One region of the Cupriavidus sp. SZY C1 genome, then DNA from elsewhere that is predicted to be linked to it. Evidence: predicted binding sites of a transcription regulator. Region 1 holds the regulator's gene; each other region holds the start of a gene.
What was found. The regulator FliA, encoded in region 1, starts transcription of late flagellar genes. The targets are predictions, from matches to a motif close to CTAAAGTTTNNNNNNNNNNNGCCGNTA.
Positions count from the first base shown of each region.

Region 2: a site for FliA is predicted at 3,279-3,305, ahead of QTN24_RS17030 (FliC/FljB family flagellin). Genes of this name have one in related genera too.
Region 3: a site for FliA is predicted at 1,766-1,792, ahead of bcsB (cellulose biosynthesis cyclic di-GMP-binding regulatory protein BcsB). Genes of this name have one in related genera too.

Region 1 is NZ_JAUANU010000023.1:19,061-26,547, reverse strand. Features, by position in the region: gene flhF (flagellar biosynthesis protein FlhF) at 1-1,149, shown strand, start outside; gene QTN24_RS24260 (AAA family ATPase) at 1,162-1,977, shown strand; gene QTN24_RS24255 (RNA polymerase sigma factor FliA) at 2,091-2,807, shown strand; gene QTN24_RS24250 (flagellar protein FlhE) at 2,807-3,265, shown strand; gene paoA (aldehyde dehydrogenase iron-sulfur subunit PaoA) at 3,501-4,157, shown strand; gene QTN24_RS24240 (xanthine dehydrogenase family protein subunit M) at 4,154-5,104, shown strand; gene paoC (aldehyde oxidoreductase molybdenum-binding subunit PaoC) at 5,109-7,301, shown strand.
Region 2 is NZ_JAUANU010000010.1:190,277-197,763, forward strand. Features, by position in the region: gene QTN24_RS17020 (methyl-accepting chemotaxis protein) at 1-1,908, opposite strand, end outside; gene QTN24_RS17025 (RNA chaperone Hfq) at 2,839-3,159, shown strand; gene QTN24_RS17030 (FliC/FljB family flagellin) at 3,403-4,584, shown strand; gene QTN24_RS17035 (flagellar protein FlaG) at 4,711-5,085, shown strand; gene fliD (flagellar filament capping protein FliD) at 5,134-6,555, shown strand; gene fliS (flagellar export chaperone FliS) at 6,573-7,022, shown strand; gene QTN24_RS17050 (flagellar protein FliT) at 7,025-7,354, shown strand; gene QTN24_RS17055 (flagellar hook-length control protein FliK) at 7,429-7,487, shown strand, end outside.
Region 3 is NZ_JAUANU010000001.1:97,792-105,278, forward strand. Features, by position in the region: gene QTN24_RS00445 (putative bifunctional diguanylate cyclase/phosphodiesterase) at 1-423, shown strand, start outside; gene QTN24_RS00450 (hypothetical protein) at 449-724, opposite strand; gene QTN24_RS00455 (D-amino acid aminotransferase) at 793-1,641, opposite strand; gene bcsB (cellulose biosynthesis cyclic di-GMP-binding regulatory protein BcsB) at 1,966-4,227, shown strand; gene bcsZ (cellulose synthase complex periplasmic endoglucanase BcsZ) at 4,229-5,416, shown strand; gene QTN24_RS00470 (cellulose synthase subunit BcsC-related outer membrane protein) at 5,398-7,487, shown strand, end outside.

The DNA of each region.
Region 1 (7,487 bases):
CTGGCTCGCCAGCTCTGGCAGCAGCGTGCCGGCGGCGCGTCGGCGCTGCGTCCGATGGTGCAGCAGGTGCGCCTGGCCATGTGCCGCGACGCCAGCCGCGCGTGCGACCGCTACGTGCTGAACGTGACGCAGAACGTCGCGCAGACCGTGCAGGGCCGCCGCGCCCCGCAGATGATGCAGCACACGCTGTGGCTGGCCGACCGCGACGGCATGCCGCTGGCCAGCACGGTGGTGTCCGCCGTGCGCGCCCGCCATTCGCTGTCGGAAGCCGAGGCCGATGCCGAAGCCGCCACGGTGCGCGCCACGCTGGCCGCCGCCCGCACGGTGGTGAACCTGAACAGCTCGCTGCCCACGCCCGCCACGCTGGCACGCTGGCAGCAGACGGGCGAACGCTGGATCGCCGGCGCGCGCAAGACCATGCGCGTAATCGCCGACGGCGCCGCCAACAAGCTCGACACGGTGGCCGACACGCTGACGTTCCACGCCATCGGCGACGTGACGTACCGCGACCGCGCCGCCGCGCACTGGCTGGCCCACGGGCTGGTCCGCATTCCGGACGGCCAGGTGCGTGCCGCCGCGCGTGGCAAGGGCCATGCCGGCGAGAGCGGCACCGAAGCCTGCCTGGTGGTGTCCCGCCTGGTCGACCACGAGACCGGCGACACGCTGTCGGTCGAATACACGCTGTGCGATCCGGCACTGGCCGACGACGCCGCACAGGTGGCGCGCTGGTCGCAATGGACGCTGGCGGCCGAGGAACAGTTCCGCACGCTGCGCCACGCGATCGAGCATTTCGCGCAGGACGGTGACGCGGATGCGGCGCCGTGCGAAGGCATGGTGTCGCTGCAACTGGGCCTGACCGCGCTGCGCCTGCAGCATACGCCCACGCCGACCGCGCCGGCCTTCCTGTCGCGCCTGGCTGGCCGGGCTTCCGCCCGCGTGAACGCTCCGGTGGCCGGCGCCGTGCTCAACGAAGGCATGGGCCGCCTGCTGGCGCTGCTGGACGTGCTGGAGAACTATCCGGGCCGCGGCGCCGCGCCGGCGCCCGCGCTGCACGACGACGTGCCCGAATCGGCCACGTCCGCCATGCAGGCCATGGCCGCCATGGAAGCCACGCAAGCCATGCCGCAACTCGCGGCCGCCGGGGAGTAAGCCTTGAACCTGATGGGCTCCGATCAGGCCGAAAGCCTGCGCCGCTTGCTGGCGCCGCGCGTGACGCGCCGCATCGCCGTGGTGGGTGCCGAGCCGGGCGTGGGCGCCACGACCGTGGCGCTGGGCCTGGCCAACGCGCTAGCGATGCAGGGCGAGCGTGTGCTGCTGGTGGACGAGGACCGCTACGGCGCGCGCGCCATGCGGCTGGCAGGTGCCGCCCCGGCCGCGACGCTGGCCGACGTGCTCGACGGCCGCGCGCCGTTCGCGGCGGCGGTGGGCACGCGGCCTGCCACCGGCATTGCCGTGCTGCAGGCCGGCCATCCGCCGGTTGGCATGTTGCCGGCCGAGCCGGTGCTGGCCGCGCGGCTGCCCGACGTGCGCTCGCTGCTGGTGGACGCCCGCCGCGACGCCACGGGCGCGCTGTCGGTGCTGGCCGGGCAGTCGCACAACTTCGTGATCGTCATGCGGCCCGAGGCCACGTCGATCACGGCCGCCTATGCCTGCATCAAGCGGCTGCATCACGAATACGCATGCCGTCACTTCCAGCTCGTCGTCAACCTGGCGGCCGCGGAGGGGACGGTCACGGCGCTCGCGCGCAACCTGGCCCGCACGGCGAGCCAGTACCTGGGCGTGGAGGCCAGCCTGGCAGGGTATCTGCCGATGGATCCGCTGGTGGCGCGTGCGCTCCAGCTGGGGCGGTGCGTGGTGGAGGCGTATCCCGCCGCCACGGCCACCGGTGCGTTGCGGCACATCGCCAGCCGTATCGGCGCATGGCCGCTGCGCCAGGAAGCAGCGCCCCTGGGCACGGCTCCGGCCGTGCCCGCATGACCTCGCAAAGAACAAGAAGTCCCGACAAGACCGGAAACTCAGCCTGCCAGACGCCGACTCCCAGTAACAGCCGGCTTTGGCAAACACAGAAAGCATTTAACGAGAGTTCCACCATGTACACGATTCAGGGAAAGCTCGAGCAGGCGGACGTGGTCAAGTCGCACGCGCCACTGGTGCGGCGCATCGCGCTGCAACTGGCGGCCAAGCTGCCCGCCAGCGTACAGATCGACGACCTGATACAGGCCGGCATGATCGGCCTGCTCGACGCCGCCAAGCGCTACGAAGACAACCATGGCGCGCGGTTCGAGACCTACGCCAGCCAGCGCATCCGGGGTGCCATGCTCGACGAGGTGCGCGCCAACGACTGGCAATCGCGCAGCCTGCGGCAGTTCACGCGCAAGATCGAGCGCACGCAGCGCCAGCTGGAGCAGAAGCTGGGCCGCACGCCGATCGACTCCGAGGTGGCCAAGGAGCTGGAGATGCCGCTTGAGGAGTACCAGGAGCTGCTCAACGAGGTCTACGGCTGCCAGCTGCTGCACTACGAGGATTTCGAGCGCTCGGGCGAGGAAGACTTCCTGGACCGCCACCTTGGCGTTACCGACGATGCCAACCCGCTGACGGTGCTGATGGAATCGGGCATGCGCGAGGCGCTGATCCGCGCCATCGACAAGCTGCCGGAGCGCGAGAAGCTGGTGCTGTCGCTGTGCTACGACCAGGAACTGAACCTGCGCGAAATCGGCGCGGTGCTGGAAGTGACCGAGTCGCGCGTGTGCCAGATCCGCAGCCAGGCCATCGCGCGCCTGCGCACCCAGTTGCGCGGAATGCTGTGATGCGGCGCGTACTGATCCTTGCCGCGCTCTGGGCAATGGGCCAGGCCGCGTCCCACGCGCAGACGCCGGCGCCCGTGTTCACCCGGGCCAACTACGAGATCGCCGGGTCGCGCTTTGCGTGGACGGCGTCGTCGATGGGCCCGCAGATCGCCAGCAAGGGCCAGCGCGCGCTGTCGGCGCCGATCATGCCGCTGGCGACGATGCCGCAGGCCATGGGCCGCATCACGTCGGTGCGCTGGCGCTACAGCTTTACCCGCACGCCGCCGGTGGACCTGCAGGCCTACCTGTGCAACGCCGACCGCTGCGTGATGCTGCCGGGCGCCGAGGGCCGCACCGACGCCTTCGTGGGCGACGATGCCTCCAAGGGCTTCGTGTTTGCCTATCGCATCCCTGGCCAGGGCGGGCTCGCCCCGATGCTCCAGGGCCGCAGCAACGAGGTCACCGTCAACTACCGCTGACCCGCCGCCGGGCCCCCCGCCGGCCCAGCAGACGGTCATCGGACGCCACATCCGGCGCCCGGTGGCACGCTTCCTGCGCTTTCCCCGCCCAGCAACGTGCGGAAAGCGCGACATTCGTCCCCTATGCATCCCGGCTGCGGCGTGGCCATGCCCGCGTATCGCTGCCGCCATGTAATTCCTACGTGCAAGTCTCGCCACGTTGCCATCCTCTGTCAGCCAGAAAGGATCCAACGCAATGGAAGATTTCCGCGACATCAAGCTTTCCCGCCGCGAGTTCGTGGTGGCCGGGGCGGCATCGGTCACGGCCGCCGCCGTGCCGGCCGGCGCCGCCACGCCCCCGGCGCCCGGTGCCAGCGTGGCGCCCGGCGCGCTCAAGCCCGTGGCCGCCAACGTATCGTTCGTCGTCAACGGCCAGCCGCGCGCGCTGGCGCTGGACACCCGTACCACGCTGCTCGATGCGCTGCGCGAGCACCTGCACCTGACCGGCACCAAGAAGGGCTGCGACCACGGCCAGTGCGGCGCCTGCACGGTCATCGTGGACGGCCGGCGCATCAATTCCTGTCTGACGCTGGCCGTGATGCACGAAGGCGCCACCATCACGACCGTGGAAGGGCTGGGCCATCCGAACCGGATGCACCCGATGCAGGTGGCATTCGTCAAGCATGACGGCTACCAGTGCGGCTACTGCACGCCGGGCCAGATCTGCTCGGCCGTGGCCGTGCTCGACGAGATTCGCGCCGGCATCCCCAGCCACGTGACGCCGGACCTGAACGCCCGGCCGCAGGCGTCGCCGGGCGAGATCCGCGAGCGCATGAGTGGCAACATCTGCCGCTGCGGCGCCTATTCGAACATCCTGGACGCAATCACCGAGGTGGCGGGAGGCCAGTCATGAACCCGTTTACCTACGAACGCGCGGCCACGCCGGCCGACGCCGCCGCAGCGGCGATGAAGCACCCCGGCGCGCGCTTCATCGCCGGCGGCACCAACCTGCTGGACCTGATGAAGCTCGGCATCGAGGCGCCCACGCATCTGGTGGACGTCAACGGGCTGGCGCTGGACAAGATCGAGCCGACGCAGCAGGGCGGCCTGCGCGTGGGCGCGCTGGTGCGCAACACCGACCTTGCGGCGGACCCGCGCGTGCGGCGCGACTACGGCGTGCTGTCGCGCGCGCTACTGGCCGGTGCGTCGGGCCAGTTGCGCAACCGCGCCACCACGGCCGGCAACCTGCTGCAGCGCACGCGCTGCCCCTATTTCTACGACACGGCCCAGCCGTGCAACAAGCGCCAGCCGGGCAGCGGCTGCGGCGCCATCGGCGGCTTCAGCCGGCAACTGGCCGTGATCGGCGGCAGCGAGGCCTGCATCGCCACGCATCCGAGCGACATGGCCGTGGCCATGCGCGTGCTGGACGCCAGCGTCGAGACGGTGCGCCCGGACGGCCAGCGGCGCGTCATCCCGATTGCCGATTTCCATCGGCTGCCCGGCAACACGCCGCATATCGAAACCGTGCTGGAGCGTGGCGAGCTGATCACGGCCGTGACGCTGCCGCCGCCGGTGGGCGGCGTGCACCTCTACCGCAAGGTCCGCGACCGCGCCTCGTACGCGTTTGCGCTGGTGTCCGTGGCGGCCATCGTGCAGCGCGACGGCACCGGCCGCGTGGCGCTGGGCGGCGTGGCCCACAAGCCGTGGCGCGTGGCCGCGGCCGATGCCGAGATGCCGCACGGGCCCACGGCCGTCACGCAGCGGCTGCTGGACGGCGCCACGCCGACGGCGGAAAACGCCTACAAGATCCAACTGGTGCGGCGCACGGTGGCCGCGGTCCTGACGCAGGCCAAGGGGTGAAGCCATGAAATTCGACACACCCGCGACAACCAATCCCATCGACGCCGGCCGCGTGGTCGGCCAGGCAGTGGACCGTATCGACGGCGCCCGCAAGACCACGGGCACGGCCACCTACGCCTATGAATGGCACGACGTGGCGCCGAACCCGGCCTACGGCTACGTGGTTGGCGCCGGCATCGCCAAGGGGCGCATCCGCAAGATGCAGCTGGACGCCGCCCGCCGCGCGCCCGGCGTGCTGGCCATCGTCACGGCCCAGAACGCCGGCAAGCTCGGCAAGGCCAAGCGCAACACGGCCAGGCTGCTGGCCGGGCCCGAGATCCAGCACTACCACCAGGCCATCGCGCTGGTGGTGGCCGAGACGTTCGAGCAGGCCCGTGCCGCCGCCGCGCTGATCCGCGTCGACTACGCGGCCGAGAAAGGCCAGTTCGACCTGGAGGACGCGTGCTGCTTTTCCGCCAAGCCGAAGAAGGATTCGAAGCCCGATACCGAGGTCGGCGACTTCGAAGGCGCCTTCGCGGCCGCGCCGGTGCAGCTCGACGCGCGCTACACGACGCCGGACCAGTCGCACTGCATGATGGAACCGCATGCGTCGATGGCCGCGTGGTCGGGCGACAAGGTGACGATCTGGACCGCCAACCAGATGGTGGCCTGGGCGCACGAGGACATGGCGACCACGCTTGGCATCCCGAAGGAAAAGATCCGCATCGTCTCGCCGTTCATCGGCGGCGGCTTCGGCGGCAAGCTGTTCCTGCGCGCCGAGGTGCTGCTGGCCGTGCTGGGCGCGCGCGAGGCCCGGCGGCCCGTGAAGGTGGCGCTGACGCGGCCGCTGATGGCCAACAACACCACGCACCGGCCGGCCACGATCCAGCGCATCCGCATCGGCGCCACGCGCGATGGCAAGATCACGGCCATCGGCCACGAAAGCTGGTCGGGCGACCTGCAGGGCGGCCAGCCGGAGACGGCCGTGATGCAGACGCGCCTGCTCTATGCGGGCGCCAACCGCATGACCACGATGCGGCTGGCGACGCTGGACCTGCCCGAGGGCAACGCCATGCGCGCGCCGGGCGAGGCGCCGGGGCTGATGGCGCTGGAAATCGCCATCGACGAGATGGCCGAGAAGCTGGGCATGGACCCGGTGCAGTTCCGCATCCTCAATGACACCCAGGTGGACCCGGAGAAGCCCGAGCGGCCGTTCTCGCAGCGCCGTTTCGTGGAATGCCTGCGGCTGGGGGCCGAGCATTTCGGCTGGAACCGGCGCAACCCGAAGCCGGGGTCGATGCGCGAGGGCCAGTGGCTGATCGGCATGGGCGTGGCGTCGGCGTTCCGCAACAACCTGCTGACGAAGTCCGGCGCGCGCGTGGCCATCGACGCGGGCGGCGCCGTGGTCGTGGAAACTGACATGACCGACATCGGCACGGGCAGCTACACGATCATCGCGCAGACCGCCGCCGAGATGATGGGCGTGCAGCTGGACCGCGTGGTGGTGCGGCTCGGCGATTCGAACTTTCCGGAGTCGTGCGGCTCGGGCGGGCAGTGGGGCGGCAACAACGCCACGGCGGGCGTCTACGCGGCCTGCATGAAGCTGCGCCAGACGCTGGCCGAACGCGCCGGGCTGGACGCCGCGCACGCGGTGTTCGAGGGCGGCCAGATCCGGGCGGGCGGACGCAGCGTGCCCCTGGCGCAGTTCGCGGGCGCGTCGGCCGAGGACATCATCGAGTACGGGGACCTGGACAAGAAGTACCAGCAGTCAACGTTCGGCGGCCACTTCGTGGAGGTGGCCGTGGACCTGGCCACCGCCGAGGTGCGCGTGCAGCGCATGCTGGCCGTCTGCGCGGCGGGCCGCATCCTGAACCCCAAGTCGGCCCGCAGCCAGGTGATCGGCGCGATGACGATGGGCGTGGGCGCGGCGCTGATGGAGGCGCTGCACGTCGACAAGCGCGTGGGCTTCTTCGCTAACCACGACCTGGCCAGCTACGAAGTGCCCGTGCACGCCGACATCCCGCACCAGGAAGTCATCTTCCTGGACGAGACCGACCCGATCTCGTCGCCGATGAAGGCCAAGGGCGTGGGCGAACTGGGCATCTGCGGCGTAGCCGCCGCCGTGGCCAACGCGGTGTACCACGCTACCGGGGTCAGGGTGAGGAATTATCCGGTCACGCTGGACAAGATGCTGGCGTCGATGCCGGTGGTGGGGTAGGGGGGATTTGGCGCGGGGGTCTTCTCCCCTCTCCCGCGCGCGGGAGAGGGGCTGGGGGTGAGGGCAGGCGGTTCAAATTGAGACAGGTCGCAGCTTGCACCTCAACGCCCTCACCCCCGACCCCTCTCCCGCAAGCGGGAGAGGGGAGACAACCGGCGGCAATGAAGTAGCGCAGTCGAACACCCC
Region 2 (7,487 bases), on a different contig from region 1:
CGGCGCGGCAGCCGGGCGGCGGCGCGCCGTGGCGCCCAGCACCGGTTCCTTGCGCTGGTGCGACACCGGCGCGCGCGGCGTGGCCGGCTTGGCCGGCTGACGCGATAGCACCGAATCGGCCTGCGGCTTGCGCTGCACCGGCGGACGCGCCGCGGCCGGCACGGCGGCCACGCGGGCTGCCGGCTGCGGCCTGGCAACCGGCGCCAGACGGGCCGGCGCCGGTTGCGGCCGGGCGGCCGGGCGCGGCAGCGCGGGCGCGGGCTTGGCGGCAATCTGCCGCACCGCGCGCGGCGCAATCGTTTCCACCTCGGCCACGGCCCGGCCCACCACGCCACGGCCCGACGGGCCGCCGTGCTGGCCCAGGTCGAAGCGCGCCACCTCGGTCACCAGGCTGCCGGCCTGCTGCATCAGGCTTTCGGCGGCGGCGCTGGCCTGCTCCACCAGCGCGGCGTTCTGCTGCGTCACGCTTTCCATCTGGGTAATCGCCAGGCTCACCTGCTCGATGCCGGCCGTCTGCTCCTGGCTGGCCGCCGTGATCTCGCCCATGATGTCGGTCACGCGGCGCACGGCGCTGACGATGTCGTCCATCGTCTTGCCGGCCACTTCCACCTGCCTGGCGCCGTCCTGCACCTGACGCACCGAGCCGTTGATCAGTTCGCCGATTTCCTTCGCCGCCGACGACGACCGCTGCGCCAGCGTGCGCACTTCCGCCGCCACCACGCTGAAGCCGCGGCCATGCTCGCCGGCGCGGGCCGCTTCCACCGCCGCGTTCAGCGCCAGGATATTGGTCTGGAACGCGATGCCTTCGATCACGCCGATGATTTCCGACACACGGGCCGACGACTTGGAAATACCGTCCATCGTGTCGACGACGCTACGCACCGCGCGGCCGCCCTCGGTGGCCACGTCCGACGCGTTGACCGCCAGCTGGTTGGCCTGGCGGGCATTCTCGGCGTTCTGGCGCACGGTCGACGTCAGTTGCTCCATCGACGCGGCGGTCTGTTCCAGCGACGCCGCCTGCTCCTCGGTGCGCTGCGACAGGTCCGTATTGCCGCTGGCAATCTCGCGCGCGGCCGTGTCGATCGACCCGGCCGCCTGCTGGATGCCACGCACCAGCACACCAAGCTGGCCAAACGCCCGCTCCAGCGCGCCCAGCATGCGGCCCATCTCGTCCTGGCTACGCACGACGATGGCGTGGCCAAGCTGGCCCTGCGCCAGCGCCTCGGCGGCATCCAGCGCCTGATGCGCCGGCCGCGTGACCGACCGCGTCAGCGCCACGCCCAGCAGCGCGGCGATGATGGCCGCCGCCACCGACATGCCGATCAGCACGTTGCGCGTGAACTGGTACTGGCGGGTGGCATCGGCCACGGCGGCCATCGCCATCTGGCGGCCCATCTCGGCCACGCCGTCGAGCTGTTCGAAATAGGCCGCCTGCGCGGCCGGCAGCGTCACCACCAGCCCGGCGCGCGCGCCGTCGAAGGCGCCGCTGCGCAGTTGCTGCAGCACGAGGTCGAGCTGGCCGTTGTAGTCGGCGCGCGCCTTGGTCAGCGCGTCGAGCTTGCCGGCGGACTCCGGATTGGCCGATGCCCGCATCACCTTGCCCAGGTCTTCCAGCGTGGCGCTGACCTGGCCGCGCAGCTTGTTCACCTTCTCGGCGTTCTGCTCGGCCAGCGCGGGGTCTTCGGTCAATGCCGCGTCGCGCACCAGGATGCCGATCGTCAGCACCCGCTCCTTGGCCACCTTCAGTTCCATCACGCGCATCAGCCGCTGCTCCACGGCCAGATGCATCGCGTCGTTCATGCTGCCCAGCGCCCTGACCCCCACCGTGGCCACCACGGCCAGCAGCACCACCACGGCCAGGAACGCCAGCGACATCCGCGCGCCGATCCCCATTTTCCGCAAGCCCATCACTTCGTACCTTTCACGTTGTTCGCCTTGTTCGGTTTTGTGCGTGTACGCGCTGCATAAGCCCGCCAAGGGGCATCGCACCGCCCGGTATCGGCGCGGCAGGCTGGGCACTTGAGCGAAAAAATGAAATGGGGGGGAAAGTCGCTGCTCTTCCACAAATTGGTGGGGCAGCGCATGGCGTCTAATCTGCCTCGTGCACTCCGAGTGCCGCCGCAAACGGCGGACGCGGCAGGTACCGCGATCAGACGGATCGCCGCGCAGGACGCGGGCTCAAAAAAAAGAAGCCCACGCGCGGGGTGCTCGTAGGCTTTCAGGACTGCTGTGAAGGGACCGGCTGTACCCGGACCCGAACCGGGAATATAAACCCGCTTACATGAGGTGTAAATCGCGTTTCTATCAGGGATTCCCCTGATGGCGGGTGTAACGTATGGCGCACATGACTGCCAAAAGTGATGGTCCGACTCACTTTTGTACTTGTCGATGATTTACGGACGATACCCGCAAACCTTTAGCTGGCGCGGGCTGCGGGACGCGCCTCCGGCTACGGCCTGCAAGCTCGCGGCCAAAAGTGCTACCTTAATCACAAGCATCACGCAATCGGTGAAATAGAGTAAATCCTCTAGGCCCAGCATCACCGGGGCTTCGTCAACGCTTGTAAAACTTTGTTACTCTCCCGCCTGAAGTATTCCCCTTCTCTCCTGGCAGTGCCGCCACGCCGGCGCAGTTGGGCAGCGTTCGCCACTTTCGTGAAACGCTTGTCTGCTGCAATGATGGTGGCACGTCCCAGCGCCGGTTCCGAGAGCGAATGTTTCAATTCTCGCCGCCGTCGGCCTGGCCGGAACGTCACTTTTAGAGCGACGCCGCCCACAGGCCCCGACCATCGGACCGTTGTCAGCCGCCAGAACCCTCGCGGGCTCTTCCGGAGAAGTTGTGAAGAAGGAAATCAAGGCTCCCAGACCCAGCAGAAAGCTGCAGCAGTTGCAGTTCGCCGCGCACAGCGCCAGCCGCGCCGCGGTGGTTGTCCACCTGTCGAACGGCACGCGTCTCAATGGCGTGGTGCTGGCGTCGGACAACTACATGATCCTGCTGGGGCGTTCCGCGGAAGATGCCACCCCCACGCTGATCTACAAGCGCGCCATCACGGTGGTGACGCCCGCCCATGGCGCGGGCGAGGCCACGGCCATGCTGGACGCCGAGGCGTCGCCGGACTTCGTGCGCCTGTTCATCCCGCGCACCCGCAAGCGCCGCTGAGCGGCCCGGCCAGCGGCCGCCCCCCTATATATATAGCGCCCCGCGGTCGGCGCGCCGATGGCCCGGCCAGGCTGCCTGCACACGTTTTGCCTGCGCCCGCAACGCGCGCAAAAGTCACTCTAAAGTCTTCTCACCCACGGTCGATAACCTTTGCAACGGAGGCACTCTACGCCCTGCAACGCAGGCAGCCAACGTTACGGCAACTGCCGGAATGCCTAAAACATTGCAAATAGGAGTCGTACCATGGCGCAAGTCATCAACACCAACATTCTGTCGCTGCAAACGCAGAGCAACCTGAACACGTCGCAATCGTCGCTGAACACCGCAATCCAACGCCTGTCGTCGGGTCTGCGCATCAACAGCGCCAAGGACGACGCAGCTGGCCAAGCCATTGCCAACCGCTTCACCGCCAACATCAAGGGCCTGACGCAAGCTTCGCGCAACGCCAACGACGGTATCTCGATCTCGCAGACGACCGAAGGCGCGCTGACCGAAGTCAACAACAACCTGCAACGTATCCGTGAACTGTCGGTGCAAGCCGCCAACGGCACGAACTCGCAGTCGGACCTGAAGTCGGTCCAGGACGAAATCGCACAACGTCTGGCTGAAATCGACCGCGTGTCGGCCCAAACGCAATTCAACGGCGTGAAGGTTCTGGCCAAGGATCAGAAGATGACGATCCAGGTTGGCGCCAACGACAGCGAAACGATCTCGATCGACCTGAAGGAAATCACCTCGAAGACCCTGGGCGCCATGGGCTTCAACGTGAACGGCCCGCAAGGCGGCGTGACCGCTGTGACGGCTGGCGACAAGGCCGTGACCGACGTGTTCGGCGCTGGCGCAACCGCCGCTGCCGACGCTACCACCGCCAACACGACGGCTGCCCTGCGCACCGCCCTGGGCGTGTCGACGAACACGGGCGCTACCGCCTCGCTGGTCAAGGACAGCAACGGCAAGCTGTTCATGCAAGTGGCCCTGACCACGGCAACGAACGCCGCCGACGTCAAGGCACTGAACGCCAAGAACCTGGACGACACGCAAGCCAACGTGTACATCGCCATCGACTCGTCGATGGGCACGCTGAACACGACGACCGGTGTGGTTGCCATCAAGGCCGCCACGACGACGTCGGCTGTCACCAACGCTGCCACGGCCAACCCGCTGGCAACGCTGGACAAGGCCCTGGCTTCGGTCGACGCCCTGCGCTCCTCGCTGGGTGCCGTGCAGAACCGCTTCGAATCCGCGATCAACAACCTGAGCACGACGATCAACAACCTGTCGGCCTCGCGTTCGCGCATCGAAGACGCAGACTACGCAACGGAAGTGTCGAACATGACCCGCGCGAACATCCTGCAACAAGCTGGTACGTCGGTGCTGTCGCAAGCCAACCAGACCACGCAAAACGTGCTCTCGCTGCTGCGTTAATCGCCGCGCCGCAGAAAACCGGGCCGCAAGGCCCGGTTTTTTTGCCGGAGTGTTTTGCAGGCAGACCACTGCCTGCAAAGCATTTCAACCGTAGTGTTATCCCTGCCCTACCGGACGGAGCTGACCATGGCATCCACCCAACCCGTTTCCATCCCGGCGGCACGCATTCCCGCCGAACCCGCCGCCGTCACCCACGCCCCCGCGCCCGCCGCGGCGGCCGTGACCGCCGGTGCCGTCCGGCCGGCCGCCGCCGCCCAGGACATGGGTGGCCGCGCCGGCCCGGGCGACATGACGGCCGCCGTCGACGAACTGGTCGACGTGCTCAAGACCACCTCCATCGGCCTGCGGTTCGAAATCGACGACACCACGCACCGCGTGATCACCAAGGTCGTGGACAAGGAAACCGGCGAACTGATCCGCCAGTTGCCCAGTGAAGAGGTGCTGCGCTTCGCGCGCGCCATCGACAAGCTCCAGGGGCTGTTCGTCAGCCAGGCAGTCTGATTCCTCGCAACCCGTCAGTTGAAGCACAACAAAAACAGGTAAAAGAACATGGCAGCGATCTCGAACATCGGCGTAGGCTCCAATCTCCAGCTTGGCGATCTGCTCGACAAGCTGGAAGCGAGCGAGAACACCCGGCTGGACGCCATCAACACCCAGGCCAAGAGCTACCAGGCCAAGCTGAGCGGCTACGGCACCGTCAAGAGCGTGCTGGACGCCTACGCGGCCGCCGCCAAGACGCTGGCCAACGCCCAGACCTACAGCGCCGTGACCGCCAAGGTGGGCAGCGACAGCGTGCTGACGGCCACCAACGACGCCACGGCCGTGTCCGGCAAGTACACGGTCAACGTCACCTCGCTGGCCGCCGCGCAGAGCGTGGTCTCCAAGCAGGTGGCCGACCAGAAGGCCGCCATCGGCGGCGGCACCATCACGTTCGACTTTGGCGAGAACCTGGGCTCGGGCGGCACGCCCACCAGCACCAAGACCGTGACGATCGGCTCGGACACGTCGCTGCAAGGCATCCGCGACTCGATCAACAAGGCCGGCATCGGCGTGACGGCCAGCATCATCAACGACGGCAGCGGCACGCCCTACCGCCTGGTGCTGACGTCGGACCAGACCGGCACGAAGTCGGGCTTCAAGGTTTCCGCCAGCGACAGCGCCGTGGGTGACGTGGTCGCCTTCGACCCCACCCTGGCCACGCAGCCCAACGGCATGTCCGAGAAGGTCAAGGCCGCCAACGCCGCGCTGACGATCAACAACATCGCCGTCACGAGCCAGAGCAACACGATCTCCGAGGCCGCGCAGGGCGTCACGCTGAACCTGAAGAGCCTGGGCACCACCAGCCTCGACATGACGGTGGACACGGCGTCGATCAAGACCGCCGTGGCCGGCTTCGTGGCCGCGTACAACAACGTGCTGACCGCCGCCAAGACGCTGACCGCCTTCGACACCGACGCCGGCACCAAGGGCGCGCTCAACGGCGACGGCACGCTGCGCAACATCCAGGCCCGCATGCGCGCCATGCTGAACACGCCGATGTCCGACGGCAACGGCAAGACCATCACGCTGTCCGATATCGGCGTGGAGTTCTCGCTGGACAGCAGCAACAACGGCACGCTGAAGGTCAACGACGACAAGCTGTCCAAGACCATCACGAACAACATGGACAAGCTGAAGGCCGTGTTTGCCGGCGTGAACGGCGCTGCCGGCATCGGCAAGACCGTGACCGACTACAACGACTCGCTGAACGCCACCGGCGGCGCGCTGTCCGCGGCCACCGACGGCATCACGTCGACGCTGAAGGACCTGGAAGACAAGTACACGTTCACCCAGGACCAGATCACCGCGACGATGGACCGCTACCGCAAGCAGTTCACGCAGCTCGACCTGCTGGTCGCCCAGATGAACCAGACCAGCAGCTACCTGACGCAGCAGTTCTCGGCCCTCAACGGCAGCAGCACCAAGAAGTAATCCAACGGAGTCTCGCCATGTTCGCGCGCCAAGGTATCAACGCCTATGCCCAGGTCGGTGTCCAGACCGGGGTCATGAGTGCCAGCCCGCACAAGCTGATCGCCATGCTGTACGACGGCGCGCGCTCGGCCATCGCCCGGGCGAAGTTCCATATGGAAAACGGCGAGCTGGAAGCGCGCGGCAATGCAATCTCCAAGGCCATCAACATCATCGACAACGGCCTGCGCGCGGTGCTGGATCACGAGGCGGGCGGAGAGATCTCCGCCAACCTCGAATCGCTGTACGAATACATGACCCGCCGCCTGATGCTGGCCAACCTGCGCAGCGACCCGGCCCTGCTGGCCGAAGTCGACACCCTGCTGGAAAACCTGGCCTCGGCCTGGGCGGCCATCGACCCGGCGGCCCCCGCCGACGCCATGCCGCACGAGCCGGCCGTGGCGGCCCAACCCGTTTTGCAGGACAACTGATGATGTTTGCCATGTCCCCCATCGTTCGCAGCTACGAAGAGCTGCTGGTGCTGTCCGAGCAGATGCTCGACGCCGCGCGCGCGTCGAACTGGGACGCGCTGGCTGACCTGCAGAAGGTCTACATGGCCGAAGTGGACCGCCTGCGCCTGCTGGACCACAGCGCGCCGTTCACCGACGCCGAGCGCCTGCGCCGCTTCCAGCTGCTGGAACGCATCCTGGCCCACGACGCCCGCATCCGCGACCTGACCATGCCGCGCCTGGCCGAACTGGGCGCCCTGCTCAACAACTCGCGCCGCAAGCTCGAACTTTCCACGGCCTACGGCGCCGTCTGACCCACGCGCCTCCGGGCCGACCGGGGCGCCGCGCGCGCGCGTGGCGCATCCGTTCCCATCGCTGACACGCGGCCATGACCGGCATCCAGATTCCTCCCAGCCTGATCCCGCATCAGGCCCCGGACCCGCAGCT
Region 3 (7,487 bases), on a different contig from region 1:
GGCTCGCTGACCATCGAGATTACGGAGGGGGTCTTCCTGGAGCAGACGGCCGAGGCCGAGGCCACCATCGGCGCGTTGCGCGCGCTCGGGGTGCGGCTGTCGATCGACGATTTCGGCACGGGGTTTTCGAGCCTGAGCCAGCTCACGCGGCTGCCGGTGGAGGAAATCAAGCTGGACCGCAGCTTCCTGCTGGACCTGGAGACCAGCGAGGCCACGCGCACGCTGGTGGAGGCCGTGATCCGCATCGGCCGGGCACGCCAGCTGAATGTGGTGGCCGAGGGCGTGACCAGCGCCTACCAGCGCCAGTTCCTGCTGGAACAGGGCTGCCACGTGGGCCAGGGATTCCTGTTCGCCCAGCCGCTGCCGGCGCGCGCCATCGCGGGATGGCGGCCGCAGTCGGCGTGGCCGGGGCTGGCTTGCTGAACGCCTGCCGCGGGCGGGCGGCCGGTCAGTCGCCGAACGGGTTCGGCACGTGGCTGGCCGGGTCGTCGACGAGGTCGAACTCGTCGCGCACCTCGTCCACCACGGCCCGGATCGCGGCCTCGTAGCCGCGGGCGTTGCCAAAGCGGGCCATGTCCCAGTTGCGGCCGCGCGCGTCGCGCGCATGGGGCGTGGGGTCCGGCACGCGAACCCGCATCCCCTCGTCCGCAATCTCGTCGATGCCTTGAATGCGCCGGCTCACCTCTTCCTTGATGACGCGCCCGCTGCGCTCGCGCTTGGCCATGAGACAGCCTCCTATCGATGGATTACCGCAGCGGCCATCCTAGCACCGGCGCGCCGGCGCCGGTGTGACTACAGCGCCGCCTTGGCCGCCTGGTAGGCCGCGTAGAGCCGCTGGAACACGGGCCCCGGCGTGCCGCCGCCCACGGCCTGGCCGTCGATCTTCACCACGGGCAGCAGTTCCTTGCTGGCCGACGAGATCATGACCTCGTCGGCGCCGAACACCTCGTCGCGCGTCAGGCGGCGCGCCTCGAACGGAATCTCCATCGCCGCGCACAGCTCCTCCATCAGGCCGTAGCGGATGCCTTCCAGGATCAGGTTGTCCTTGGGCGGGGCCGACACGCGGCCCTGGCTGACCACCCACACGTTCGACGCCGACGCCTCGGTCAGGTAGCCGTCGCGGAACTGGATGGCCTCGGTCACGCCGGCCTCGGCCGCGGCCTGCGCCGCCAGCACGTTGCCCAGCAGCGACGTCGACTTGATCTGGCAGTTCAGCCAGCGGCGGTCTTCCATCGTCACGCAGGCCACGCCCTGCTCCACGGCGGCGGCCGGCGGCAGCGCCATCGGGTTGGTCATGATCAACACCGTGGGCGTGACTTCCTTCGGAAAGGCATGGGCGCGCCTGGCCACGCCGCGCGTGACCTGCATGTAGACCATCTGGTCGGCCATGCCGTTGGCCTGCACCACGCGGTCTATCTGGGCCAGCCATTCCGATTCGGTATGGGGATTCGGGATGCCGATGGCCGCCAGGCTGCGCGCCAGCCGCGCCAGGTGCTGGGCGCCGCGGAACGGCTTGCCGTTGTAGAGCGGGATCACCTCGTAGATGCCGTCGCCGAAGATGAACCCCCGGTCCAGGACAGGGATGCGGGCTTCGGACAACGGGAGCAGCTCCCCGTTCAGCAGGACGACGGCTTCGGACATGGCGGGTGGTTTCCTCTTGGAAAATGGAAGACGATGGCTGGCATTGTTTCACACGGCCGCCCGCCACCTCATGCAAATTCGGCATGTCCTACACGCGTGGAACTGCCTCTCCGGCCGATGCAACTGAAAGTTTTTGGGACCTTCGCGCGTATGAATTGAATCTTTCTTAATTCACCGTTGCCCGCCCGCAAACCGTTGCTGCTGGCCGAAAGTGGCGTGCTATATTCGCCACGCAGTAACCTTCCGAAGCGCGGTTCGCGCCGCGCGACACTCACAGGGCGCCCCGATATGACGGAACTCGTGTCAGGCCTGCTACGTGGCTGCATGCCGATGGCTGTCGCGATGACGATGGCATGGTGCGCGGGGCTGGCCCCCGGGCCGGCCGCAGCCCAGTCCCCGGCCAGCGCGCCGGCCGCCACGGCCCCGGCTTCCGACGCCGCGGCGCTGCCGCCGGGGCGCACCCAGTCCCTGACCTTCGCCCAGATGGGCGCCAACTACACGATCCCGCTGCGCGGCGTCGACCCTGACCGCACGGTCAACGTGGGCGTGCGGCTGGACGAGGTGGTCACGGCGGCCCGGCTCAAGCTCGTCTTCACGTATTCGCCGTCGCTGGTCTACCCGTTGTCGCACCTGAAGATCCGGCTCAACGACGAGGTGGTGGCCACGCTGCCGCTGGACAAGGAGCACGCCGGCCAGCAGGTGTCGCGCGAGGTCGACCTGGACCCGCGCTTCTTCACCGACTTCAACCGCATCAACGTGCAGATGATCGCGCACTACACGCTCGATCACTGCGAGGACCCGTACCACTCCAGCCTCTGGACCGACATCAGCCCCACCAGCACGCTGACGCTGACCAAGTCCACCGTCACGCTGCCCGACAACCTGGCCCTGCTACCAGCGCCGTTCTTCGACCGTCGCGACAACCGCCGCGTGACCGTGCCGTTTGTGCTGCCCGCCAATGCCGATCCGGTCACGCTGCGCGCCGCCGGCGTGGTGGCGTCGTGGCTGGGCGCGCTGGCCAGCTACCGCGAGCTGCGCTTTCCGGTCACGCGCACGGCACCGGGCGATGCCCACGCCATCGCGCTGGTGCTGCCGAACGCGCAGCCCGACGGCATCCGGCTGGACAAGATCGACGGGCCGACCGTCAGCGTGATGCCGAACCCGGCCAACCCCGCGCGCAAGCTGCTGGTGCTGGCCGGGCGCACGCCGCAGGAGCTGGAAGTGGCCGCCAACGCGGTGGTGCTGGGCAAGGCCGGCATGGCCGGCGCCAGCACGCTGGTCAAGTCGGTGGATCTGGGCCAGCCGCGCCGCCCCTACGACGCGCCCGCCTGGGCGCCGGTGGACCGCCCGGTGATGTTCAAGGAACTGGTCACCGATCCGCAGCAGTTGCAGGTCTCGGGCGCCAGCCCCGACGCCATCCGCGTGAACCTGAAGGTGCCGGCCGACCTGTTCGGCTGGAACGACCGCGCGGTGCCCATGAACATGAAGTACCGCTACACGGCGCCGTCCACGTACAACGACTCGGTGCTCAGCATCGACGTGAACGACCAGCTCGTGCGCTCGTACCGGCTCAAGCCGCTGACGGTGCAGAACGACGAGAACCTGGTCAGCGTGCCGCTGCTGTCGGGCGGCAGCGCCAGCGTCAGCAACGAGATCCTGATCCCGGCGTTCCGCGTGGGCAGCAACAACCAGATGCAGTTCCGCTTCCACATCGATTCGCAGAAGACCGGGCTCTGCGCGTCGACGGCGGCCAACGTGGCGCGCGCCGCCGTGGACCCCGACTCGTCGATCGACTTCAGCGGCTTCCTGCACTACGCGGCGCTGCCCAACCTGGCCTTCTTTGCCAACAGCGGCTACCCGTTCACGCGCATGGCCGACCTGGCCGACACGGCGATCGTGATCCCCGACGCGCCGACCACGATCGACCAGGAGGCGCTGCTGACCGTGCTGGGCCACATGGGCAAGTGGACGGGGCTGCCGTCGCTGCGCGTGACCGTGGCGCCGTCCCGCGCCATCGAATCGGTCAAGCACCGCGACCTCGTCATCATCGGCACCGGCAGCGCCGCGCAGGTGCTGCAGCGGTGGGGCAAGTCGCTGCCGCTGCTGGTGGAGCGCGGCAAGACCGAGATCGCGCTGCGCGACCAGCGCGCGCATGCGTGGTCGAACTGGATTGGCGGCACCGACAGCGAGAACATCTCGCCGGCCGGCCGCGCGATCCTGTCCGCCGACGGCCCGCTGGCCGCGCTGATCGGCTTCGAATCCCCGTTTGCCGAGCGGCGCAGCGTGGTGGCGCTGACCGCGTCCAGCGACGACCGCGTGCGCGACGTGCTGGACGTGCTGGAAGACCCCGGCAAGGTGGCGCAGATCCGCGGCGACCTGACCGTGATCCGCCAGCGCGACCTGGAGGGCCTGCGGCTGGGCGAGACCTACTACGTCGGCAACCTGCCCTGGTATGCGCGGCTGTGGATGACGATGTCGGCGCACCCGGCGCTGCTGGCGCTGGGCGGCATCCTGGCCGGGCTGCTGGTGGCGCTGACGCTGTTCTGGGCGCTGGGCCGGCTGGCCGCGCGGCGCAACGGAGGGTGACATGCGGCGGGCACGGGCCTGGCTGAAGCGCGTGTCGATCCGCTGCGCCGTGGCGTGCACGCTGGCCGGCGCCACCCTGCCCGCGCTGGCCGCCCCCGCCGCGTCTTGCCCCTGGCCCGACTGGGACGCCTTCCGCCGCGCCACGATCAGCCAGGACGGCCGCGTCATCGACGACAGCAGCGACCAGCAGGTGACGGTATCCGAAGGCCAGTCGTACGGGCTGTTCTTCGCGCTGGCCGCCAACGACCGCGCCACGTTCGACCGGCTGCTGGCGTGGACCGAGAACAACCTGGCCCAGGGCGACCTGACCGCCCACCTGCCCGCGTGGATCTGGGGCAAGCGCACCGAGGGCGAGCAGGCCGGCACCTGGGGCGTGATCGACAGCAACCCGGCGTCCGACGCCGACCTGTGGATCGCCTATGCGCTGCTGGAAGCGGGCCGGCTCTGGCAGGTGCGGCGCTACACCGCGCTGGGCACCGTGCTGGCGCGCCGCGCGCTGCGCGAGGAATCGGCCGTGCTGCCCGGGCTGGGCCGCACGCTGCTGCCGGGGCCGGCCGGCTTCCATCCCACGCCGGACACGTGGCGCCTGAACCCGAGCTACGTCCCGCTGCCCGTGATGCGGCGGCTGGCCGCCGTGCTGGGCGCCGAGGATGCCGGCTGGAAGACGCTCGTCGACACATCGGCGCGGCTGATCGTCGATACGGCGCCCAAAGGCTTTTCGCCCGACTGGGCGGTGTACCAGAAGGGCCGCGGGTTCCAGCCCGACGCGCAGACGCAGGCCGGCGGGTCGTACAACGCCATCCGCGTCTACCTGTGGGCCGGCATGACCGCCCCGCGCGACCCGCTGCGCACCACGGTGCTGCAGCGGTTCCGCCCGATGGCCGACTACGTGGTGGCGCACGGCCATCCGCCCGAGCGCGTGGACACGCAGGCCGGCACGTTCGGTGCGAACGCCGGCAACGCGGGGTTCTCGGCCGCCGTGGCTCCGTATCTGGCGGCGCTGGGGCTGGCCGACGCGGCGCGCGGGCAGGCCCAGCGCACCCGCACGATGGCCGCGCAGGCGCCGCTGGGCTACTACAGCCAGGTGCTGGCGCTGTTCGGGCTGGGCCATCTGGACGGACACTTCCGCTTCGAGGCGGACGGCACGCTGGTGCCGGCCTGGACATCCACATGCCCCGCAGCGCGCTAGCCCCCACGCTGGCCGTGTTGCTGGCCACTTCCACCATGCCTGCCCTTGCCGCAGATCCCGCCCCCGCCACGCGCGCCGCGCCGTCGCCCCAGATGGCGCAGTTGCTGGCCGCCGCGCGGATGTGGGAGGCGCGCAACCGCGCCGACATGGCACGCGGCATTCTGGACAAGGCGCTGCTGATCAACCCGAACGAGCCCGAGGCGCTGAAGCTGCTCGGGCTGATCGAGATCCGCTCGAACCGCCCGGCCGAGGCCGACAAGCTGCTCAGGAAGCTGCAGGCCGTGGCGCCCGGCAGCGCCGCCACGCGGGAGCTGGACGACGCCTACCGCATCGCCACGCGCGACAAGCGCGAGATGGCCAACATCCGCCTGCTGTCGCGCAGCGGCCAGGACGAAGAAGCGGTGCAGCGGCTGCAGAAGCTGTTTCCGCGCGGCGCGCCGGCCGGCAGCCTGACGCGCGACTACTACCGCATTCTCTCGGGCACGCCGGACGGCCGCACGCGGGCCATCGCCGAACTGCGCCAGCGGATCCGCGCGAACCCGTCGGACATGCAGCTCAAGCTGACGCTGGGCGACCTGCTGACCGACCGCGCCGGCACCCGGCAGGAAGGCTTTGCGCTGCTCTACGAAGTCACGCAGCAGCCCGAGGGCGACCGGGCCACCGCGCTCGACATCTGGCGGCGCACGCTGTACCGCGTCAACGACGACCCGGCCTACTACGTCTGGTTCGAGCGCTACGTGAAGGCCGTGCCCGACGACAAGGGCGCGCAGGACACGCTGGCCGAACTGGGCAAGCGCGTGGCCGCGCAGAAGCAGCGCGAGGCCGATCCGGCCTGGCAGGCGCGGCAGCGCGGGCTGGCGCAACTGGAGCGCGGGCAGCTCAAGGACGCCGACATCGCGCTGCAGCAGGCGTACCGCAAGCGGCGCGACGATGCCGAGGTGGTGGGCGGGCTGGGACTCGTGCGGCTGCGCGAGGGCCGCCACGACGAGGCGCGCGAGCTGTTCACGCGCGCCAACCAGCTCGACCCGAGCGACAAGTGGCGCAGCCTGATCGGCACGGCCACGTTCTGGGGCACCGTGGCCAAGGCGCGCGAGGCCAATCGCCAGGGCAAGCCGGCCGAGGCCGAGCGGCTGGCACGGCAGGCGCTGGCGCAGCAGCCGGCCAACGCCGACGCGCAGGGCATCCTGGCCGACGCACTGGTGGCGCAGGACAAGAACCGCGAGGCCGAAACGCTGCTGCGCCAGATGCTGGCCCGCCCCAGGCCCGACGTCGGCACGCTGCGCACGCTGGTCGGCATCCTGCAGAAGGAAGGCCGCGATGCCGAGGTGGAGCCGCTGATCGCCAGCCAGGCCGCGCGCATGCAGGGGTCCGCCGCCGAGCTGCGCGCGATGCGGGCCGACCTGCTGTCGGTACGCGCCGACCAGTCGCTGGCCCGGCAACAGCGCAGCCCGGCCATCCGCGATCTGGAAGACGCCATCCGCCTGCGGCCCGACGACCCGTGGACGCGCTTCACGCTGGCCCGCATCTATCGTGACCTGAGTCTGCCGGCGCTGGGCCGCAGCGTAATGGACGACGGCATGCGCGCCGCGCCGAGCAACGACATGCGCTACGCCAGCGCGCTGTACCTGAACAGCGTGGACGACATCGACGGCGCCGCCGCGATGCTGGCCGGCGTGCCGCAGGCCGAGCGCTCGGACAGCATGCGCGGGCTGGCCCGCAACCTGGCCGCGCAGCAGCAACTGCGCGAGGCACGCCAGCGCGTGGCCGAGGGCCGCGACGCGGACGCCCGCCGCCTGCTCGACCAGGCCGCCGCGGAGGCCGCCGACGATCCGCACATGCTGGCGTCGGTCGGCCGCGAATGGATTGCGCTGGGCGAGACCGACAAGGGCCTGCGGCTGGTCAGCGACTGGCTGGCCGCGCACCCCGACGCGCCGCACGTCGACATCCGGCTGCGCTACGGCGAACTGCTGGCCGCCGCCGACCGCGACGATGCGCTGCGCCAGTGGATCGCCGATACCGGCGCGCTGCCCGGCGCCACCGCCGAGGAGCAGGCCGACCTGGCCGACCAGTC